2 regions of the Paraburkholderia sp. GAS333 genome follow, and region 2 is predicted to be linked to the other one. Evidence: predicted binding sites of a transcription regulator. Region 2 holds the regulator's gene; the other holds the start of a gene.
The links. The regulator LexA, encoded in region 2, represses DNA repair genes until DNA is damaged. The targets are predictions, from matches to a motif close to ACTGTATNNNNATACAGT.
Positions count from the first base shown of each region.

Region 1: the regulator LexA is predicted to act here: its motif matches at 6,171-6,188, upstream of ABH945_RS02665 (ATP-dependent helicase).

Region 1 covers NZ_JBNDKS010000001.1:570,581-581,997, forward strand. Annotated here, with positions in the region: gene ABH945_RS02630 (phospholipase D family protein) at 1-1,043, opposite strand, end outside; gene panS (ketopantoate/pantoate/pantothenate transporter PanS) at 1,444-2,403, opposite strand; gene ABH945_RS02640 (MATE family efflux transporter) at 2,810-4,225, opposite strand; gene ABH945_RS02645 (hypothetical protein) at 4,224-4,346, shown strand; gene ABH945_RS02650 (RNA-binding S4 domain-containing protein) at 4,635-4,853, opposite strand; gene ABH945_RS02655 (hypothetical protein) at 5,170-5,610, shown strand; gene ABH945_RS02660 (hypothetical protein) at 5,701-5,967, shown strand; gene ABH945_RS02665 (ATP-dependent helicase) at 6,231-8,369, shown strand; gene ABH945_RS02670 (DUF4088 family protein) at 8,611-9,381, opposite strand; gene ABH945_RS02675 (AzlD domain-containing protein) at 9,759-10,082, opposite strand; gene ABH945_RS02680 (AzlC family ABC transporter permease) at 10,079-10,759, opposite strand; gene ABH945_RS02685 (AraC family transcriptional regulator) at 11,044-11,417, opposite strand, start outside.
Region 2 covers NZ_JBNDKS010000001.1:1,681,954-1,693,370, reverse strand. Annotated here, with positions in the region: gene ABH945_RS07535 (universal stress protein) at 1-249, shown strand, start outside; gene ABH945_RS07530 (DUF2939 domain-containing protein) at 429-1,061, opposite strand; gene ABH945_RS07525 (hypothetical protein) at 1,310-1,660, opposite strand; gene lexA (transcriptional repressor LexA) at 1,758-2,408, opposite strand; gene ABH945_RS07515 (sulfate ABC transporter substrate-binding protein) at 2,722-3,759, shown strand; gene cysT (sulfate ABC transporter permease subunit CysT) at 3,925-4,827, shown strand; gene cysW (sulfate ABC transporter permease subunit CysW) at 4,824-5,864, shown strand; gene ABH945_RS07500 (sulfate/molybdate ABC transporter ATP-binding protein) at 5,864-6,922, shown strand; gene ABH945_RS07495 (CysB family HTH-type transcriptional regulator) at 7,030-7,956, shown strand; gene ABH945_RS07490 (asparaginase) at 8,089-9,132, shown strand; gene lysM (peptidoglycan-binding protein LysM) at 9,267-9,761, opposite strand; gene ABH945_RS07480 (2-hydroxy-3-oxopropionate reductase) at 10,511-11,417, opposite strand, start outside.

The DNA of each region.
Region 1 (11,417 bases), 1.1 Mb from region 2:
AGTTCACCCAGGCGCTGCATCGGCGGACTGATGTAATCGGGCGACGGATGCACGATCTTCTCAGGCGAGTCCGCCTTGAATTCGGCGGGCGCCCAGGTCAGGCCGAGTTGCTCGCCGGCAATCTGCTGCGCGAGCGGCGTCGCGTTCAGCGGTTTCGCGTTGTACGGATCGGCGTTGGTGCGCCAGTGCGCGCGCAGGTCGTCGCGCGTGGCGTCGAGCTCTTTCTGGTCGAACTTCTGCTTGTTCAGCACTCGCAGCGGATAGGAGATGCTGCTGTTCCAGTAGTCGTCGAAGCTCGCGGAGATGTCGGCGGTAATCGGGCCCGCGGCCAGCACGTCGAGATCGCGGAATTGCAGCGTTTCGCTCGCGCTGAAATATTCGTCGCCGAGATTGCGGCCGCCGACGATCGCCAACTGGTTGTCCGCGATCATCGCCTTGTTGTGCATGCGGCGCGTGAAATGGCCGATCTGCGTGAACAGATTCGTCGTGCGCTCGAACACGCCTTCCTGCGCGCTGCCGAACGGATTGAACACGCGAATCTCAATGTTGTCGTGCGAATTCAGCCCCGCCATGATGCGGTCGATGTCCTTGAAATTCAGGTCGTCGACCAGCATCCGCACCCGCACGCCATGATCGGCCGCATACAGCGCAGCGCCGAGCAGCAGCTTGCCGGTGGTGTCCTCGTTGGCGATGTAGTACTGCATGTCGAGCGTTCTGGTCGCCGAGCGAGCTAGCGCTATGCGCATCTGCAACGCGTCGGTGCCGTTCGACAGTACGCGGAACCCCGATTGGCCCGGATGCGCGGCTTCGAGCGGCGCGAGCGCGGTGCTCAGTGGCGTGGTTTCGCTGACGGGGAGTGCGTGGGTGATCTGTCGATCGAACGCGGTGGCGGGAGGCTTGGTGGCGCAGGCGGTCAGACATGCCGTCGCGCAGAGCAGCAGGAAAAAATGTCTCGTCGATTCCCAGGTGAACGGCTTCCGGGGTCTGCTGAGCGCGCACTCTGGCTGCTGTGCGTCGTGGTTCTGGTTGTGATGCCCCGGCACGCTGTCTTCCCTTGGTTGGTACGCTTTTCGTGGCGGCAGCGTAGCTCACGCTGACGAGAAATGCATTCTAAGGGATTCTGCGAGTGGGGTTTTTTTGGCGGGCAGGGTGGGGATCTGGCGAGGAAGGGAAGCGTGCGAAGCGTCTTGAAAGGTGCCTGATTCGACGCGTTATTGGGCGCGTTATTCGGTCTGTCGGCGGGTTGTTCTGCGCGGACGCAGAGGCAGCTCGAGCCAATTAAACGAACGCGAGCTTTGCAGTAGGGCAGCCGAAGTGACCGCCGTCCAGTGTGCGCAGCGAGCCTGGATGTTTTCTGGTCGCGGCCATCGCTCGATGCGAGACCGCGACCACCGAATGCTGTTCAAGAGTCCGGTTTATGCGGACAGGGCTTGCCTGAACGGCTTACCCGCGCTTCGCGTCCAGCACGCGCTCGCCATCAGGATGCGTCGAGCCTTTCGCCGGACGTCCGGCCCAATGTCCCGCGAGCAGCGAACCCGACAGGTTGTGCCACACCGAAAACAGCGCGCCGGGCAACGCGGCGATCGGCGTGAAATACAGCTTGCCGAGCGTCGCGGCGAGGCCCGAATTCTGCATGCCCACTTCGATCGCGAGCGTCCGGCAGACCGCTTCGTCGAAACCGAGCAGGCGGCCGCCCCAATAGCCGCCGAGCAGTCCGATGCCGTTATGCAGCACCACGCCGACCATCACCACGAGCCCGACCGACGCGATGCTCTTCTGCGTGCCGCCCACCACCGCGCCGATGATCAGCACGATCGCGACCATCGAGATCAGCGGCAGAATCGGCTCGATCTTGCGCACAAATTTCCCGAACAGATGATTGATGATCAGACCGACCACGATCGGCAACGCGACGATCTGCAGGATGCTCATCAGCATGCCGTGCACGTCGACGGAGATCGACGCATCCACGTAAAGACGCGTGAGCAGCGGTGTCGCGAACACGCCGACGAGGGTCGACAGCGCGCTGATCGTCACCGACAGCGCCACGTCGCCGCGCGCCAGATAGATCATCACATTCGACGCCGTGCCGCTCGCGACGCTGCCCACCAGCACCATGCCTGCGGTCAGATCCGGCGGCATGCGCAGTGCCTTGGCGATCACCCATGCGGCGAGCGGCATCACGAGGTAATGCAGCACGATGCCGGCGATTACCGGCGCGGGCCGCGTGAACACGCGCTGGAAGTCGGCCACCGACAGCGTGACGCCCATCGCCAGCATGATGATGGTGAGAAGCGTGGTGACGTGCGGCGCAATGCCGGCGAACGAGGCCGGCGAGAAGTAGGCGGCGACGGAGACGAGCACGGCCCAGAGCGGAAACAGACGAGTGACGCGGGCAAGCATGACGGGTGGTCCTTGGTTATGTTTTATCGCGAGAAGTCGGGGTGAGGCGGGGTAAATCGGGGTGTGTCGAGCGGGCCGTCCTGCAGGACGGCGGGCCTTCGAAGTCTGCCGCGACGAAGCGGCGAGCCGGGCGGGCCATGGATGAGCCTTGTGGCGATGCTGGCCTTTGTGAGGCGTGCTAGCGGGTTCCGGCGCCTGGATGCGGGTGTGCGCCACGGTGCCGGGACCGGCATTTTACCTTTTGCGGCGGATGGGCTTGGGACGGAGGCTCGACAGGATCTGGCGGGGGCCCGGCGCGAAGCGCGCTCATGCGTGCAAACGGGCGCGAACCATTGAAGCCGGATTACTGAGCCACGCCTGTTCGCACCGCCTCACTCAATTTAAACCGTCAATTCAAACCGCCGGTTCAAACCGGCCCCGCCGACGGAGCATCGGCCGCTTGCGGCGACACGTGCCGCAGGCTCAGCTTGTGAAAGCGCAGCGTCATCAGCACCGCGACGCTCGCCAGGCCTGCCGCGAGTCCCCACCACAGCCCGCGTGCGCCGAGACCGAAGTGAAACGCCAGCGTGTAGCCGGTCGGAAAACCGATCACCCAGTAGCCGAACGCGGCGGCGATCATCGGCACGCGAGTGTCCTTCAGCCCGCGCAGGCAGCCGGACCCCACCGTCTGCATGCCGTCGACGATCTGGAAAATTGCCGCCACGCCCAGCAGCGAACTCGCCAGCGCGACCGTGGCTGCGTTGGCCGGATCGTCGAGATGCAGGTAAAGGCCGACGATCCAGCGCGGCGCGGCGATCAGCACCATGCCGGACAACGTCATGAAGCCGACGCCGAGCGCGAGCGCGACAAAACCCGCATGGCGCGCGGCCAGCGGTTGCCCCGCGCCGGACCAGTAGCCGACCCGCACATTGGCCGCCTGGCCGATCGCGAGCGGCACCATGAACGCGACCGACGCCACGTTCAGCGCTATCTGATGCGCGGCCAGTTGCGACTCGCCGAGCAGGCCGACCATCAGGCCGGTGGCGAGAAACAGCATCGATTCGACGCCGTAAGTGATCGCGACCGGCCAGCCGATCCCGAACAGTTCACCCATCAACGGGACCTTGGGCCGTGTCGCGACGACGAAATGGCGATAGCGCGGCCGCAGATGCAACAGCGCCATCAGCACGATCGCGCTCAGCCAGACGGTGATCGACGTCGCCGCCGCCGAGCCGAGAAAGCCGAGCCGCGGCAAACCATACGCGCCGTGAATCAACCCGTAGTTCAGAAACGCGTTCACGACGACGCTCGCAATCGACACCCACAGCAGCCGTTTCGCCGCGCCGATCGCGGGCAGGAACGAGCGCATCAGGCCGACGCCGATCAGGCTCGCGGGCGCGCCCCAGCGCAGCACCGCCGCATATTCGCCGACGTTGTGCGCAAGCAGCCCGGGTTCGCCGAACGCGAGCAGGATCTGCGAAGCGAACGACAGCAGGATGAACGCCGGCACGGACAGCAGCAGCGACAGCACAAAGCCGGTCCAGTAGATGTCGGGCACGCGGCCGTCGTCCTGCGCGCCGCGCGCGTGCGACACGCTCACGCTCACCGATGTCAGCACGCCCTGCAACAGCGTGACCACGACGAAAAACAGGTTCGCACCGAGGCCGCCCGCAGCAAGCGCGTCGGGGCCGAGCGAGCCGAGCAGGATGGTGTCGGTGACGCTCATCGCCATTTGCGACAGTTGCGCGATGGCGAGCGGAGCGGCGAGCCGCGCGGTGTCGGCGGCGTGGCGGGACAGGGTCGGCGGCCTGGCGGCCAGCCGGGAGAAGCCGGATTGAGTCATGAAAGCGCCTGACGGCGGAAATATCCAGATTGGCGACAGTGGGTGGCTCGGTGGCCGGCCGGGGCTGCTGGCTGGCGGCGAGTCGCGGCAGGGCGGGTGCGGGCCGTACAAGCTTCGATAAAAAGCCGGCGTAGTGAGCGCTCGCTCGACGCAGCGCAGAAATTGATTGTCTGCGCTCGTCGTTGCGGGCCTGCTTGCCGTGTCCGCCAGTGTCTGCCCGGTGTTTCCCGCTGCCGGTCGTGCGATGAAACGCGCGTTATGCCGGTTTGTCAGCCGCTTGTTTGCCTGTCGAAACCAACAGCTTATGGGTTGCGTCCGGCGATGTCGATCGAAGAAGCACGATTCTGGTGCGCGCCGTCCTACAGCTTTCCGGATTGTCAGGCCGCGTCAGTATGTGCCCGGAGACCGGTCAGGCCTCGTGTACCGCAATACGCGTATCGCCGAGCAGCACGACCTGGCCCGCGCGGATCTTGCAGGTTTTACGCGTCTCGACCCGGCCGTCGACGGTGACTGCGCCGTCGGCAACCATCATTTTTGCGGAGCCGCCGCTGTCTGCGAGACCCGTTATCTTCAGGAGATTGTGCAGTTCGACGTAGTCGCCGGTGAGCGTGAAATCGAGGTTGGGCATGGCGTTTGCGCCTCCAGGCAAAGGGTTCGCATCATAAGCCACAAGCTTGCCCTGAATGAAGCTCGCGGTGTATGCCGGCCTCGGCTGGACTAAGGTACGCAGTTGTTATGCGATTGTCAGAAAGTGAAACCTTCCGTAACACTGGTCGTACATCGTCGATTTCACTCGTAAAGTGGACTCATGTAGCAAAGCCTGCTGAATTTACAGCAGCGTGAAGACCGGGTGGCGTCGGTGGCAAGCAGCGGGAAAACATCCTGCGCGAGCCGGACCCTAAACCCATACGCCCGCGTCACAACAACTTTAGAGAGGATTAGCCATGACCCAGATTCGTTCGCTTCTGATCGGTACCGCCCTGACCGCCTTTGCCGCGACTGCTGCCGTTGCGCAAACCGCACAACCCGCCGCAGGGGCGGGCGACCAGCCGCAAGCCCAGATGCAGCAAGGTACGGACGCCGCTCAGGGCATGCAACCGGCGACTCCTGCGCCGACGCGTCTGACCGCGTCGGGCTCGACCGATCCGCTGGTGCAAAAGCGTGACGCCAACGCGAAGGCCAACGCCGAATATCGTGCGTCGAAGAAGGCGTCGAAGGCTGAAATGAACGACCAGCAGAAGGCGGCGAAGGCGCAATACAAGGAGCAGGTGCGCGACGCCAAGATCAACAAGAAGGCTGATAAGCAGGCCGCCAACAACGAAATGAAGATGAACATGGAAGGTCAGGCATCGGCTCAGACAGATGGCGCCGATGTGAAGCACTAATAGACGCGAAGCGTGCTGTCGGCTGACGACGGCATGCTTGGACGACTTCGTGTGACGCATCGCATAAAAAAGTTTGAGGGAGGTAATCGCATGAACATCACCAGAACCACGCAAAACAGGATTTATGCCGCGTTGATCGCGGGTTGCCTGTCGTCGGTGGCATTTGCTCAGGCGAGCGGGCCGGCTGCGGCTCCTGTCACCCATGCGGACAAGAAGGCCGCGAAGGAGCAGTCGAAGGCGGACAAGAAAGCTTCGGTCGCGCAGGCCAAGGCCGACCAGAAGAAGACCGATGCCCAGGCCGACGCCGACAAGGCGAACGCTGACGCCAATGTGAAGGACGCGAAAAAGCAGCAGTAGTTCGATGCTGCCGATCCCACAAAAATGGCCCGTTCGCTTGATGCGCGCGGGCCATTTTTTACGTTAGCTTTTGACCCGCCTAGCCGATTTTTCCGCGCTTCCGTCAGTCGAAACGCGCTCTGCACGAGCTGGCACTGCGCGTCCCGCGAGCCCCAAAAAACCACACCCGATTCACACAAAAAAAGGGTCGCTTGTCGGCGGTAGTTGTATGGATATACAGTATGCGTCGCCATCCTCGATTCCATCCAACGCCCAAATCCACTGTGCTCTCCGTCGCCGAATCGCCTCCGCCGTCCCCATCGCTCGATAGCGCCGCCTGGCTGGCGAAGCTGAACGTTGCGCAACGCGAAGCCGTCGAGTATGGCGCGGACATGCCCAACGCTCCACCCGGCGCGTTGCTCGTCATCGCGGGAGCGGGCTCCGGCAAAACCAATACGCTGGCGCATCGGGTCGCGAATCTGGTGGTGAAGGGCGCCGATCCGCGCCGCATCCTGTTGCTGACGTTTTCGCGCCGCGCCGCTCTGGAGATGACCCGCCGCGTCACGCGTATTGCCGGTGCGGCGCTCGGTACGCGGGCCGCGCTCGCGCAGGGGCTCACCTGGTCGGGCACGTTTCACAGCGTCGGCGCGCGCCTGCTGCGCGAATACGCCGAACTGATCGGCCTTGCACCGGCTTTTACGATCAACGACCGCGAGGATTCCGCGGATCTGATGAATCTGGTGCGCCATGAACTCGGTTTGTCCGCGAAAGAGCGGCGTTTTCCGGCCAAGGGCACGTGCTTCGCGATTTATTCGCGCGTCGTCAATACGGGTGCGTCGCTTAGCTATGTGCTCGAAAACGCGTTCCCGTGGTGCCGCGAGTGGGAAGCCGATTTGCGCATGCTGTTCGCGGCTTATGTCGACGCCAAGCAAAAACAGAGCGTGCTCGATTACGACGATCTGCTGCTGTACTGGTCGCACATGGCCGCCGAGCCCACCATTGCCGCTGATCTGTCGGCGCGCTTCGATCACGTGATGGTCGACGAGTATCAGGACACCAATCGCCTGCAGGCGTCGATCCTGCTCGCACTGAAGCCGGACGGGCGCGGACTGACCGTAGTCGGCGACGACGCCCAGTCCATCTATTCGTTTCGCGGCGCCACGGTTCGCAACATTCTCGATTTCCCCGCGCATTTCGATCCGCCCGCCAAGCAGATCACGCTCGAACGCAACTACCGGTCAACCGAACCGATTCTGGCCGCGTCCAACGCGGTGATCGAACTGGCCAGTGAGCGCTATACGAAGAATCTCTGGACCGACAAGGCGTCCGCGCAGCGCCCGCGCCTCGTCACCGTCGCCGACGAAGCCGATCAGGCGCGCTACATCGTCGAGCAGGTGCTCGAAGCGCGCGAGCAGGGCATGAAACTCAAGTCGCAGGCGGTGCTGTTCCGTACCGCGCAGCACAGCGCAACGCTGGAGATCGAGCTGACCCGGCGCAACATTCCGTTCGTCAAATTCGGCGGCCTCAAATTTCTCGATTCGGTGCATGTCAAGGACGTGCTGGCCGTATTGCGCTGGGCGGAAAATCCGCGCGACCGTGTTGCGGGTTTTCGCGTCGTGCAATTGCTGCCGGGCGTGGGGCCGGCGACCGCCGCGAAGGTGCTCGATGAAATCGTCGCGCGTGCGGGTTCCGGCAATCCCGCCGATACGGCCGGCGGCGCGCTTGCCGCTTTCGCCGCGCCGGCTCGCGCGCAGGAAGACTGGAATCCGTTTGTCAGGCTGATGTCGAGCGTGTACGGGCGGCAGACGCCTTGGCCCGCCGAGTTCGAGATGGTGCGGCGCTGGTACGAGCCGCATCTGGAGCGCAATCACGAAGACGCCGCGATCCGTCACGCGGATGTGTTGCAGATGGAAAGCATCGCGGCGACGTATCCGTCGCGCGAACGGTTTTTGACGGAGTTGACGCTCGATCCACCCGACGCAACCAGCGGCGAATCGGGCGTGCCGCTCATCGACGAGGATTACCTGATCCTGTCCACGATCCATTCGGCAAAGGGGCAGGAATGGCGCAATGTGTTCGTGCTGAATGGCGTCGACGGCTGCATTCCGTCCGATCTCGGCACGGGCAGCGAAGAAGAAATCGACGAGGAGCGCCGTCTGCTCTACGTAGCGATGACGCGCGCCAAAGAAGATCTGCATATCGTCGTGCCGCAGCGTTTCTACGTGCATAACCAGACGCATATGGGCGACCGTCACGTGTGGGCGTCGCGCACGCGCTTCATTCCCGCGCACCTGATGCCGTTGTTCGACGCTTACGCTTGGCCGCGCGTGCCGGTGCCGAGCGCGCCGACGGCGACGGGGCTCGCTGCGGCCGCGCAGGCGAAGATCGAGATCGCGGCGAAGCTCAGGAAGATGTGGGATTGACGAGGCCGGGAATGTGGCCGGGGGTTAGGCGAGCAGGCTGAGGCGACTCGAGAGGCAGGTACCGGCAGGCCGGCGCGAATTGGGGACTTGGGGGCTCCATGCGCCGGGGCGGCAATGTGTGCGGCTCGATTCTGCGCACGGACTGGGGACGGCCATTTGGCACACGCAAGCGCCGATATCGGCCGGGGCGACTGCGATGCGCCGAATGCGCATGTGTCCTGCCCCCGCGACGTTGCTGCGCTTACCGCGACTGCCTTTGCTGTTGTTGCTGCGGCGCCGGTCTCGGCGGCGTGAAGAAATTGCGCAGCCATGCCGCCATCCGCGAAAACACGTCGTACGGTTCTTCGACAAAAATTTCCGGCTTGAGCAGGCGCAGATATTCCATGATCTGTTGCGCTTCCTGCTTCTGGAACGAACCGTGCGAAATGCCCAGACGCAACAATCCGCGCAATTCGCCGAGCTTTTCGCGGGCGGTGCTGCCCACGCTCACTTCGCACGCCACCTTGGCCTCGTAGACACGCTGACGCAACGATTCCACCAGCCGCCATGCCGGGGTCTGCATGGTTTCCTCGAGTGCCTGAATGTCCTGCGCCGCGCTCTTGATCTGCGACGCGAGCGGGTCGATCAGCGTCGCGTCGCCTTCCGCTTCCTTGACGATCGCCGCCGCCCAGTCGCGACACTGCTTCGCGAGTTCCTCGGGTGTCCACTCCGAACGCGCCGCGAAGCCGAAGCCGAATTCGCCGGCCTGCCGCATCAGGATCGCGACGACGTCCGGGAATTCCTTGTCCAGTGTGCGTTTGGCCCACGCGTATTGACCGCCCTGCAGCATTCGCTGAACCGCGTGTTCGGTCAGCGGCACCATGTTGTCGAGCAGTTTGGCACGCAAGAAGTCCTCGAACGACGGCGTCGCGAACTGCGGATCGAGCTTCAGCGATACCCGCAGAAAGGCGTCGAAATCCTTGCGTAGCGACGCAAGAGTTTCGTCTTTGAGCTTGAGGGTGATTTGACCCATGTGTTATCCCGTTTGGTCCTGCCGCGCGGTCTTGTGATGCCGTCGGCCGCACGCGTATTCCGGGCGGCGCGACGCCGGAAGCCGACGCGGTTTATTCCTGCAGTTGCCGCGTGAGCAGCGGGACGTACCCGATGTCGATGCGCGGACCTCGATTGCATATCGGCGGATTCGGCGGGAACTTGAGGGAGGGCGGGCGACGGGCGGGCGGTTTAGAGGGGGATGTCGGGGCGGGTAGGTAGGTTTTTAGGTGGATGCAGGCGGGGGCGTCGAGGTCTACGCCTGCTCCGAAGCCCAAGCCACGAACCGCCACCTCCCAGCCGGACATCGCCACCCAAACTAACTTCGCGCCCTCGCATCGGAAAGCCAACGCCGCGCGTTTATTTAAGCACGACACATTGCCAGACAAAAAACACCGTCAGACCGACCGCGATCGTCAGGAGCGGCCGCCGCGTCACCGCGCTGACCACGACAGCGGCAAGCGCGCCGACCAGTTGCGGATTGCGCCAGGTCAACTCGGCGCTGGTGCCGTGCGGCGAAACCGCCATCGGCACGATGATCGCCGTCAGCACGGTAACGGGGACGAAACCGAGCGCCGTGCGTACGAGCGGCGAAAACACCAGCCGGTCGCCGAGGACGAAAACAGCCGCGCGGATCACCCACGTGATAAGCGCCATACCGAGGATCAGGACGACGTAGTTCATCGCGATGCCTCCGCAGTTTTCCGCGCGCCGCGCGGCGACGAATGCGACGTGGATAACAGCACGCCGATCGCAACGCCCGCGAACACGGCGCCCAGCAGGCCGAGTTTGTACGGCCACGTTTGCCAGAAAAAAGCCAGCGCGCCGGCGGTCGCGGCCGCCGCGATATAGCGCAGCGCGACGAGTTGCGGAACGACGATCGCGATAAAGGTGGCGACCATCGCGAAATCGAGTCCGAGCGATTGCAGGCCCGGAAACGCCGCGCCGAACAGCAGCCCGCCAATGGTCCAGAGCTGCCAGTTGAGGTACATCGCCAGTCCAGCACCGAAAAAATAGTGCGGGCCGACCGTGCCGGGCTCCTTGTGCCGGTAATGTTCCCAGGCGACGGCGAAGACTTCGTCGGTGAGCAGCGCACCGAGTGCCCAGCGCCAGCGGGTCGACAGATGCGCGACGTGCGGCGCGAGCGTCGCGCTGTACAGCACGTGACGCAGATTGACGACGAGCGTGGTCGCCCAGATCACCGCAAAGCTCGCGTGACCGGCGATCAGACCGAGCGCGATGAACTGCGCCGAGCCGGCGAACACGACGAGCGACATCAGCTGTCCGTGCCAAAGGTGCAGCGGACCGGAGGCGACGAGCGTGCCGAAGATGACGCCGAATGGGGCCGCGCCGACCATCATCGGGATGATGTCCCGAGCGCCGGCGGCGAGTTCTTTCAGGTGGCCCGGGTGTGCGGCCGGGCTTGCGGTGGGATGGCTCAAACTTGTCTCCTTGGTTCGAGGAGCTTAGCTGCGAGCGGGTGGGCGAGGCTTGTACGTTCTTGCGGTGGAGCGGGGCGGCAAAAAGCGCAAGCCCGCGCGAAGAATGGAAATTAGATGAGCAGATGGCTGGAGAGCGTTGGCGCGCAGAAAAGAAGGCGTGCTTCGAGACCCTTGTTAAGGCCCGATGGCCGCTATCGCACCCTTCAAGCCCCTTGCCAACGCCCCGGCGGCACCCCAAACATCCGCCGGAAATGCCGCGTGAAGTGACTCTGATCGGTGAAGCCGCTCGCGGCCGCCACATCGGTCACGGAGACGCCGGCCCGCAGCGGAGCAAGCGAGCGCTGCAAGCGCACCTGGTTACGCCACGCGTGAGGCGGCAAGCCGGTGGTCTGCGTGAAAAGACGCGCCGCGTGAAACGGCGACAAGCCCGCTGCCAGCGCCATTTCGGCAAGCGTCACCGGTTCGAGAAGATCGCCTGTCAGCCGTTCCTGCATGAGCGCCACGCGCGCGTCGTCGGTTGCGACGGGCGACGGTTCGGGCTGCGTTTGCGCGTAACGGACCAGCAGCGTGGACAGCG
Region 2 (11,417 bases):
GTGAACTGGCTCACGGAGCGCGGCGTCAGCGCGCAGGGGCATTTCGCGTTCGGCCATCCCATTGACGAAATCGCGAATCTCGCCAATGAGTTGAATGTCGACCTTGTGGTGGTGGGGCACCGCTGCCGGACGGGCTTGTCCAGATGGTGGATGGGCGCAGGTAATACGCCGCTGCTCGACCGGGTTTCGTGCAGCATTCTGGTGGCCTGCTCGTCCGCGCAGGAGCAGCAGCAAGCCGCTGCGGCTTGATGTCTGGGAAAGGGGCGGCGTGACGGTTTCGCTTTGATAAAAGGCGAAACCGTCTGATGCGGCTGCGATGTTCCGTGCAACGTTGAAGCATGTCGACGCGGTTGATGGCGTCGACATGCGCTAACCGCGCACGTCCCTGACAATAAAACGGAGGCTGGCGTGAGTTTCAGGCCAGCGGATCACTCGTTCAGATTGATCGCCGTGAGCTTCCAGGTGAACAAACCTTCGCGCTGAAAAATTGCCGAATAATTTGCGTCACCTTCGCCACGTCGGTAAGTCACGACAAACTCGTTGATGCCGCGATAACCTGCCGTAGTCTCCCGCGCTGGCGGTTGCGTAGCGCTGGCTGTGTCTCCAGTCGGAGCGGAGGTTGCCGCATCTGCTGCGGGTGCATTGCTGGCATCAGGCGGCGCGGGTGGCCGCTCGCCCGGATTGCCACGCGGCGGCATGCCATTCAGCAATGCCGCGACGCCGTCCGGTGTCGCATAGGAATCCACCAGCGGTCCGATCAACGTGACGCCGATCATTGCGCCGATGGTGGCCATTTTGCTGTCGGCATCGGCGTCCAGCCGACGTGTCAGCATGCCCGTTATCTGCTGCTTCAGGCTGTCGCGTAGAGCGGGAAAATCGACGTATTGATTGACGGTTTGCGCGTCACGCGCATCGGCTGCACGTTTGAGGTTTCTCAGCGCGATATACGGTGATGCGTAGGCGAATCCCAGCGCGGCGATCACCACGATCACGATCAACGTGATGATCAGCGGGCGGGTTGCGCTACCCTCGCTGCCCTTCATGCGTGTGGGAACTGTCATCGAATGGAACTCCGATCAGGTTGGATGTCAATGTGGACCACTGCCCCGCAAGAACAATCCCATTCTATGCAAATATCTGAGTGGCAGCCCCGAAAAGCACATGCAGCAATTGGCTGGTTATGTGCGATGTGCGGTGTGATCGCGTGGCGCAATCACATGCATAACTGCGTAAGACAGCCGTCTTACAAAGCCGCTTGCTAACTCAAGGCTGGTTCACGGTTCGCACGGAAAACCCGCACGCGCTCCGCTTACCCCTCGAACACCACACCATGAACATTCGCTTCTTCTGCAATGCAGTGATCGATCATCCGGCATACCGCGTCGACCGTGCCGACCATGATGAGCCGCGACGGCCCGTGATAAACACGCACCGGCGCGCGCCGTGCAGGCTCCGTCATATTCAGGCTTGAATTCAACGACACGCGAGCAAAAGCCGGCAACGACGAGGGCAAGCTGGATGCGCTTTCCGATGAGTCGAACAGCGATGGAGTGCTCGCCACCGGCGCCTCAAATGACGAACTTGAGCAAGGCACAAGCTTGCGCAGATGGCGCAGACGACCGAACTGGCGAAAAGGCAGCAGGCGGGCAAGGCGTTCCATGAGTCTCTCCAGGCGATGCAGCAATGATGCAGCGTTGGTTAGGCGAACCGGCGCAAGCGAAACAACGGTGACGCGTGCACGAACTAAGCGCGGGCGCTTAGAACTCGCCAGGACGAATCAACCCAACGGCGATTCCTTCCAGCGCGAATTCCGCACTGCCGGTCTCGACGAAGATGTTTTCGTAATCGGGGTTTTCCGCGATCAGCTCGAGGCCGTTCGGTCGGCGCTTCAGGCGCTTGACCGTAACGTCGTCGCCGAGTCGCGCGATGATGATCTGGCCGTCTTTGGCCTCGCTCTTCTTTTGCACCGCAAGCAGGTCGCCGTCGAAGATGCCTGCGTCGCGCATGGACAGCCCGCGCACCTTCAGCAGGTAGTCGGGCTTGCTCGAGAACAGCGCCGGGTCGCATGCGAAATGCTGCGAAATATGTTCCTGCGCGAGGATCGGACTACCGGCAGCCACGCGGCCGATGAGCGGCAGCGACAGCTGCATGATGCTCGGATGCGGCAGGGTGAACTGATGCGGTGCGTCGTCCGGACCGGGCAACAGGCGGATGCCGCGCGATGCGCCGGCCGCGAGTTCGATCACGCCCTTGCGAGCAAGCGCGCGCAGATGCTCTTCTGCCGAATTGGCTGAGCTGAAGCCCAGCTCGGCGGCGATTTCCGCGCGGGTGGGCGGAAAACCGGAGCGTTCGATCGCCCGGCGGATCAGATCGAAAACCTGCTGCTGTCGTGCGGTGAGTTTTGTCATGGCCACTGTATGTATGAACAGGTAGCTGTATTTTTATACAGTATTCGGCGCATTTCAAGCTTTACTTTAAGTTCGTCACGAACGGGGCCGCTCCAGCGTCGACATAGGACGCTGAAACACCCGTTTTCGTGCCGCAACGCCTTATCCCGCTGTCGTTACCACTTTTACGTATTAAAGAATGAATAAACATTATTTTTAATGATGAAAGCCCTTCGATAGACTGGCCTCCGAGTTGGCGCTCATGTGCACGTGACCGCGACGCAAAACAACATCACACGCTGTTTTCAGCGGACCACACGCGGAGAAAGTTGGCATGAACCATCGGAACACGGGACTGGCGGGTAAAACGAAGCAACTGATCGCGGCGCTTGCGTTCGGCGCGGCGAGCGTCGTCGGCGGAATCACGCAGGCGCATGCCGACACGACGCTGCTGAACGTTTCCTACGATCCGACGCGCGAGCTGTATCAGGACGTCAATCAGGCATTCGGCAAGGAATGGAAGGCGAAGACCGGCGAGACCATCACCTTCAAGCAGTCGCACGGCGGCTCGGGTGCGCAGGCTCGCTCGGTGCTCGACGGCCTGCAGGCCGACGTCGTCACGCTTGCGCTGGCTTATGACATCGATGCGCTCGCCAACAAGGGCATCGTCGACAAGGGCTGGCAGAAGCGCCTGCCGGACAACGCGTCGCCGTACACGTCGACCATCGTGTTCCTGGTGCGTAAGGGCAACCCGAAGCACATCAAGGACTGGGACGATCTGATCAAGCCGGGTGTGTCGATCGTCACGCCGAATCCGAAGACCTCGGGCGGCGCGCGCTGGAACTACCTCGCAGCATGGGCGTATGCCGAACATCAGCCGGGCGGCAACGACCAGAAGGCGAAGGAATTCGTCGGCAAGCTCTACAAGAATGCCGGCGTGCTGGATTCGGGCGCGCGTGGCGCGACCACCAGCTTCGTGCAGCGCGGTATCGGCGACGTGCTGATCGCGTGGGAAAACGAAGCGTTCCTGTCGTTGAAGGAATTCGGTCCGGACAAGTTTGAAATCGTCGTGCCGTCGGTCAGTATTCTGGCCGAGCCGCCGGTGGCAGTGGTGGACAAGGTGGTCGACAGGCACGGCACGCGCAAGCTCGCCGAGGCTTATCTGAACTTCCTGTATAGCGAGGAAGGTCAGGAGATCGCGGCGAAGAACTTCTACCGTCCTCGTTCGAACAAGGTGCCGGCCGAGCTGACCGCCAAGTTTCCGAAGCTGAAGCTGTACACGGTGGACGATTCGTTCGGCGGCTGGACCAATGCGCAGAAAACGCACTTTGCCGATGGCGGCGTGTTCGATTCGATCTACCAGCCTCAGTAATTCCGCCGATGCCTGTCGAGGCAGAGGCAAAAAGCGGCGCGGCAACGCGCCACTTCCGAGCGCGCCCAGTGGGCGCGCTTTTGGCTAACCGGCGTACGGTGGCCGCAAGCGTCGAGCGAAGCCAGTGTTCGAAAACACAAGCATCAACCTGAAAGAGTATCCAGCATGACGACGTTCACCTTCCGGAAGCCGAGCGCGTTGCCCGGCTTTGGCCTGACTCTCGGCATCACGGTGGCTTATCTGAGCCTCGTGGTGCTGATTCCGCTTGCGGCGACCTTCCTGAAAACCGCCACGCTCGACTGGAGCCAGTTCGTGCGCGCGGTTACTTCGCCACGCGTGCTCGCGTCGTACCGGCTGACGTTTTTTTCCGCGCTCGGCGGCGCGCTGATCAACGCCGTGTTCGGCTTTCTGGTCGCGTGGGTGCTGGTGCGTTACACCTTCCCGTTCAAGCGCATTGTCGATGCCGTGGTCGATCTGCCGTTCGCGCTGCCTACTTCCGTGGCCGGTATTTCGCTGGCGGCGGTCTATTCGGGCAACGGCTGGATCGGGCAGTTTCTCGAACCGCTCGGCATCAAGATTGCGTTTACGCCCGCGGGCGTGCTGGTTGCGCTGACCTTCATCGGCTTGCCGTTCGTCGTTCGTACGGTGCAGCCGGTGCTCGAAGAGTTCGAGCGCGAACAGGAAGAGGCCGCCGCGTGCCTGGGCGCGACGCGCTGGCTGACGTTTCGCCGGGTGGTGTTGCCCGCCGTTTTCCCGGCTTTGTTGACGGGTTTCGCGCTCGCGTTCGCGCGTGCGCTCGGCGAATACGGCTCGGTAATTTTCATTGCCGGCAATGTGCCGATGAAGTCGGAAATCACATCGCTGCTGATCATCACGAAGCTCGAGCAGTACGACTACGCGGGCGCGACCGCGCTGGCCGTGGTGATGCTGGTGGTGTCGTTCCTGATGCTGTTGCTGATCAACACGTTGCAATGGTTTTTGCAGCGTCGGACGAAGCGCGGTAGCGCGGGGCCGGCGCCGGGTTCGAGCGTGCCGAGTGTCGCGGCAATCGGCGGAGGTGTGCAATGAGCCGCCGTTCCGTGAATGAAGCGCAGGGCGCGCATGACGCAAGCGCAGCCGCCGTAGCGCCGCGTGCGCCGCTGAACGTCGCGCGCCGGCCCGATCCCGTCACCGAGCGTCCTGTCGTGCGCTGGATTCTGATTGGCATCGCGCTGCTGTTCCTCGCGCTGTTCCTCGTCGTGCCGCTGGTTTCCGTGTTCTATCAGGCGTTCAGCAAAGGCATCGGCTTCTATTTCGAATCGCTCGCCGATCCGGACGCGCTGTCCGCGATCAAGCTGACCGTGATCACCGCCGCGATTGCGGTGCCGCTGAACCTCGTGTTCGGTCTGGTGGCGTCGTGGTGTATCGCCAAGTTCGAGTTCCGCGGCAAGGCGCTGCTCACGACGCTGATCGATCTGCCGTTCTCGGTGTCGCCGGTTATCTCGGGCTTGATCTACGTGTTGATGTTCGGCGCGCAAGGCTGGTTCGGCCCGTGGCTCGAAGACCACAACGTGCAGATCATCTTCGCGGTGCCGGGCATCGTGCTCGCGACGATCTTCGTCACGTTCCCGTTCGTCGCACGCGAACTGATTCCGCTGATGCAGGCGCAAGGCAACGACGAAGAAGAAGCCGCGCATGTGCTCGGCGCGTCGGGCTGGCAGATTTTCCGCCGCGTCACGCTGCCCAATATCAAATGGGGCCTGCTGTACGGCGTGATTCTGTGTAACGCGCGCGCAATGGGCGAGTTCGGCGCGGTCTCGGTGGTGTCCGGCCACATTCGCGGACAGACCGACACGATGCCGCTGCACGTCGAAATTCTCTACAACGAATACAACTTCTCGGCGGCGTTCGCCGTGGCGTCGGTGCTGGCTCTGCTCGCACTCGTGACGCTCGGCCTGAAGCTGCTGGCCGAGCGTCATATGTCGGCGGAACTGTCGGACGCGCGCGACGTGCCCGCGTACGCAGGTCCGATCGCGCAGGCCGCGCAAACGTCGCCGCGCGCTTCCGCCTCTATCAACACCACGCATGCACCGCAGCAACACCCGCTTAAGCAAGGAGAGCTGTAATGGGTATCACCGTTCGTAACCTGCAAAAGCGCTTCGGCGATTTCGTCGCGCTCGATAATGTCTCACTCGACTTTCCGCCGGGTGAACTGGTTGCGCTGCTCGGGCCGTCGGGTTGTGGCAAGACCACGTTGTTGCGCGTGATCGCCGGTCTCGAATACGCGGACGGCGGCCAGGTCGTGCTGCAAGGGCAGGACGTCGCGACGGTCGGCGCGCGTGAGCGTGAAGTGGGCTTCGTGTTCCAGCATTACGCGCTGTTCCGTCATATGACGGTGTTCGAGAACGTCGCGTTCGGACTGCGTGTGAAGCCGCGCAAGGAGCGTCCGTCGGAAGCGGTGATTCGAGAGAAGGTGCATGAACTGCTGAAGCTCGTGCAACTCGACTGGCTGGCACAGCGCTATCCGTCGGAATTGTCGGGCGGTCAGCGGCAACGGATTGCGCTGGCGCGCGCGCTGGCGGTCGAGCCGAAGGTACTGCTGCTCGACGAACCGTTCGGCGCGCTCGATGCAAAGGTGCGCAAGGAATTGCGTAGCTGGCTGCGTCGTCTGCATGACGATCTGCATATCTCGACGATTTTCGTCACGCACGATCAGGAAGAAGCGCTCGAAGTGGCCGACCGTATCGTCGTGCTGAATCGCGGGCATGTGGAGCAGGTGGGTAGTCCGCAGGACGTGTACGACCATCCGCAAACCTCGTTCGTCTACGAGTTTCTCGGCGCGGCGAACCGTCTGCACGGCAACGTCGATGCAAGCGGTTTCGTCGTCGACGGCGCGGCGCTGCCGGTGTCGGTCACGGCCGGCTTCAGCGGCCCGGCATTCGCGTATGTGCGGCCGCACGACCTGCAGTTGTATCCGCAGGCAGCGGGGCACCGCGAAGGCATCGTCGTCGATGTGCGGCGCGTGGTCACGCTCGGCGGCTCGGTGCGGGTTGAACTCGCGGGCCGCGAAGGCAATCTGCTCGAAGCCGAACTCGACCGCGAATCGTGGCGCGAACTGCAACTGTCGGTTGGCGACGGCGTGACGGCAGTGCCGCGTGCGCTGCGCGTTTTTCCTGCGCAGTGAGCGTGACGATCGCGCAAGCACAAAGACGGTAATGCAACAGAAACTGGCGTTTTAGCCGAATCCAAGAACTCAAATAACTTAACTCTGGCTGAACCGGAGAGACAACGATGAATTTCCAGCAATTGCGCTTCGTGCGCGAAGCCGTGCGTCAGAACATGAATCTGACCGAAGTGGCGAACGTGTTGTACACGTCGCAGTCGGGCGTGTCGAAACAGATCAAGGATCTGGAGGACGAACTCGGCGTCGACATTTTCATTCGACGCGGCAAACGTCTGACGGGCCTGACCGAGCCGGGCAAGGCGGTGCATCAACTGATCGAGCGGATGCTGCTCGACGCGGAAAATCTGCGCCGCGTCGCGCGTCAGTTCGCCGATCAGGATAGCGGTCACCTCGTCGTGGCGACCACCCACACGCAGGCGCGTTACGCGCTGCCGAAGGTGATCCGCCAGTTCACCGAGGTGTTCCCGAAGGTGCATCTGGCGCTGCGCCAGGGCAGCCCGCAACAGATCGCGCAGATGATCATCAACGGTGAAGCGGATATCGGCATCTCGACTGAAGCGCTCGACCGTTTCCCGGACATCGTCACGTTCGCGTGCTATTCGTGGCATCACATCGTGGTCGTGCCGAAGGGACACCCGCTGGTGGGCCGCGAAAACCTGACGCTCGACGAGATCGCCGAATTCCCGATCGTCACGTACGACCAGGACTTCACGGGCCGCTCGCACATCGACCAGGCGTTCGCCAAAGCGGGCGCGTTGCCCGACGTCGTGCTGACCGCGATCGATGCCGACGTGATCAAGACGTACGTCGAACTCGGCATGGGGATCGGTGTGGTCGCGGCCATGGCCTACGATCCGAAGCGCGACACCGAACTCGTCGCGCTCGACACGCAGCATCTGTTCGAAGCGAGCACCACGCGGATCGGCCTGCGCAAAGGCGCGTTCCTGCGCGCGTACGCGTACCGGCTGATCGAGATGTTTGCGCCGCAGTTGAAAGAGGCGGAGATCGCCGCGCAATTGCGCGAAGCGGTTTAACGCACGATTACGCACGATAGCGCGCGTGCCAGGCGTTCGACGTCTGGCACGCATGTCGAGCCGCTCCGAATCGAACGGCCATCCGTTTTTTCTCGCGGGGCGGCGGGCGGCGCATCGCTTACAATCGCCGCCATGAATACTTTGACCTCTTCTTCCGCGACGCCTTCGGGCGACGGCGCGACCTCAGCGTTGCCGCGCATCGCCGTGCTGGCAACCGGCGGCACGATTGCCGGGGCGGCCGCGGACGCCACCAACACGTCCGGCTATCAGGCCGGTGTGGTCGGCGTCGATCAGTTGCTGGCGGTGGTGCCGGCGTTGTCCACGGTGGCGCGAATCGCGCCCGAGCAGATTGCCAGCGTCGACAGTAAAGACATGGCGATGCCGCTGTGGACCACGCTCGCGCAACGCATCAACACACTGCTGGCTTCTGACGATATCGATGGCGTGGTCGTCACGCATGGCACCGACACGCTCGAAGAAACCGCCTACCTGCTGCATCTGACGATCAAATCGGCCAAGCCGGTCGTGCTGACGGCGGCAATGCGTCCGGCGTCGGCGCTGTCCGCCGATGGTCCGCTGAATCTGCTGAACGCGGTGACGGTGGCGGCGCACGCGGGTTCGCGCGGGCAGGGCGTGCTGGTTGCGTTCAACAACAAGATTCACAGCGCACGCGACGTGGTCAAGACGAGCACGTATGCGGTGGATGCATTCCAGTCGCCGGAAATCGGTGCACTCGGTTGGGTGCAGGACGGCCGGGTCGAATTCCAGCGCAGCGTGGTTCGGCCGCATACGCTCGCGACCGAATTCGTGATCGGCACGACCTGGCCGCACGTGGAAGTCGTGGCGAGCTACGCGGGCGTGTCGCGCATCGCCGTGGATGCACTGGTTGCCGCGGGCGTGCGCGGTATCGTCGTCGCGGGTACGGGCAACGGCTCGATTCACGTATCGATGCAGCAGGCGCTCGCCGATGCCGCGTCGCAAGGCGTGGCGGTAGTGCGCGCGTCGCGGGTGGGTTCGGGGCATGTGATGCGCAATGGCGCAGCCGCTGACGACGCGCTCGGCTTCATCAGTGCGGGATCGCTGAATCCGTTCAAGGCGCGCGTGCTGTTGATGCTGGCGCTGGCCGCAGGCGGCACGGGACCGGTTGCGTTGCAGAAGGCATTCGACACGTATTGATCGGCATTGACGATTAGCGTTTCAACAAGTTCGCTCAATGAAAAAACGCGGCTTCGGGATGATCAGTCCCGAAGCCGCGTTGTTGTTTCTCCCTGCACTTTAATGCTTGCTGCAAGACATTAAACTGTCAAACCTCACACCGGCGGAATAACCAGCACCTGACCCGGATAAATCTTGTCCGGGCTTTTCAGCATCGGCGTATTCGCCTGAAAAATCACGTCGTTCTTTGCGCCGCTGCCATAGTATTTTTCCGCGATCTTCCACAGATTGTCACCGGCCACGACTGTGTGAAACTGCGTCGGCGCGGCGGCGGGCGTGGTGACGGTAAGTTGATCGTCGACCTTGTCGACGTTCTGCACGTTGCCGGCAGCGACCAGGATCTTGTCTTTGGTCGGCTGATCGGCAGCTTCGCCCGATACTGTGACTGCATGGCTCGTGCCGTCGTACGCGACTTGCAGATTGGTGGCGTCCAGACCCTGGCTGCGGATATAGGTAGCGATGGCGTCGCCAGCGGTTTTATTGAGCGCGGCAAGGTCGGGCGCGGTGGGAGCGGCTGCGGCTTGAGCGGGCGCGGAACCGGCGCTGAACAGTTTTTCGCCGGCTTCCTTGATAAAACTGAGAATACCCATCGATCACACTCCTGACATTGGGGGCGCAAAAACAGATTGCGCACGTGGTTGGGGCACTGATTGCCATGCAAACGGATGACGTGGAAAACGCGTTGCAGTACGCGCGATGCGAGGTGCTGGAAATACGCGAATGATGTGCACATGAGCGCAACACCTGGCGCAAATAACGTCTTGCAAACGCAGGCAACCAGACTCAACGAGTGTAGGAGAAAAGCGCGGGACGATGTGTCAAAAAAAGTGAGCCGCCAGGCGCGGAGTTGCAAGCAAATGCAAACGCGCGTGCACGCCGGCGGCGTGCATGCTTGCATCGTGTTGCGAGAGATTGGCGGATAAAGCAGAACGATGAATCCGACAGCCGGACACCCGACGACGACGTCTGACCGACCAAGGCTTCCCCGGCGTCGCCGGGTGCCGCTGCGGACCCCACTTGCCGCTCTCAGCCCAGAGCGGCACGATTTGCCCGTTCCACCGCGCAAGCTGCACGCGATGAACGGACGCCCCACCTGCGATTGCGATGACGTTCAATAACGTCTGACGGTCAGCGCAATCTGTATGACTGTGTGATGTATTTTTTATGTCTCGTGAAACAGGCTCGCCGCGCGCTGCCTGCTTATCTGAGTGCACGCGCTGTCGAGCGTTTCTCGCATTCAACTACGTTCGGTGAGGCTGCCGCGCGCGGTGCGCGAGTTTCATGCGCGTCATAAATATCGCGCGGCAGCATCTACAACGGCCCTCTCAATCGATTTTTTTTAAGCTGCCTTCGCTTCGCTATCCGGTGCTTGTGCGACTTCGTGGTTCGCCATGATTTCCAGCGCGCGCACCATCGCCGAGTGGTCCCATGCCTTGCCGCCATTCGCCGCGCACACGCTGAACAGTTGCTGCGCACTAGCCGTATGCGGCAGGGCGATGCCCAGCTTGCGCGCGCCATCGAGTGCGAGGTTCAGGTCCTTCTGATGCAGTTCGATACGGAAGCCCGGATTGAACGTACGCTTCGTCATGCGCTCGCCATGCACTTCGAGAATCCGCGACGACGCGAAGCCGCCCATCAATGCCTTGCGCACGCGCTCGGGATCGGCGCCGGAGCGCGAAGCGAACAGCAGCGCTTCTGCCACGGCTTCAATATTCAGCGCAACGATGATCTGGTTCGCGACCTTGCACGTTTGACCCGCGCCGTTGTCGCCGATCAGCGAGATGTTCTTGCCCATCAACTCGAACAGCGGCTTCGCCTGCGCGAAGGCTTTTTCCGGACCGCCGACCATGATCGTCAGCGATGCTTCACGCGCACCGACTTCGCCGCCGGACACCGGTGCATCGAGATAGTCGACGCCGAGCGCGTTGATCTTTTTCGCGAACGCCTGGGTGTCGAGCGGGGAGATCGAGCTCATGTCGATCACCAGCTTGCCCTTTGTGAGACCGGCGGCGACGCCGTCGTCGGCGAACAGGACGTTGGCGACGTCAGGCGTATCCGGCACCATGATGATGACGATATCGGCGGCCTGCGCGACGGCGGTCGAACTGGCGACCACGCTGGTGGTTTTCGCGAGGTCTTCCGGTACCGGGTACGCGCCGTTCACGAACAGCGAGTGACCGCCCTTGATGAGGTTGCGCGCCATATGCGCGCCCATGATGCCGAGGCCGATGAAACCGATCTTTGCC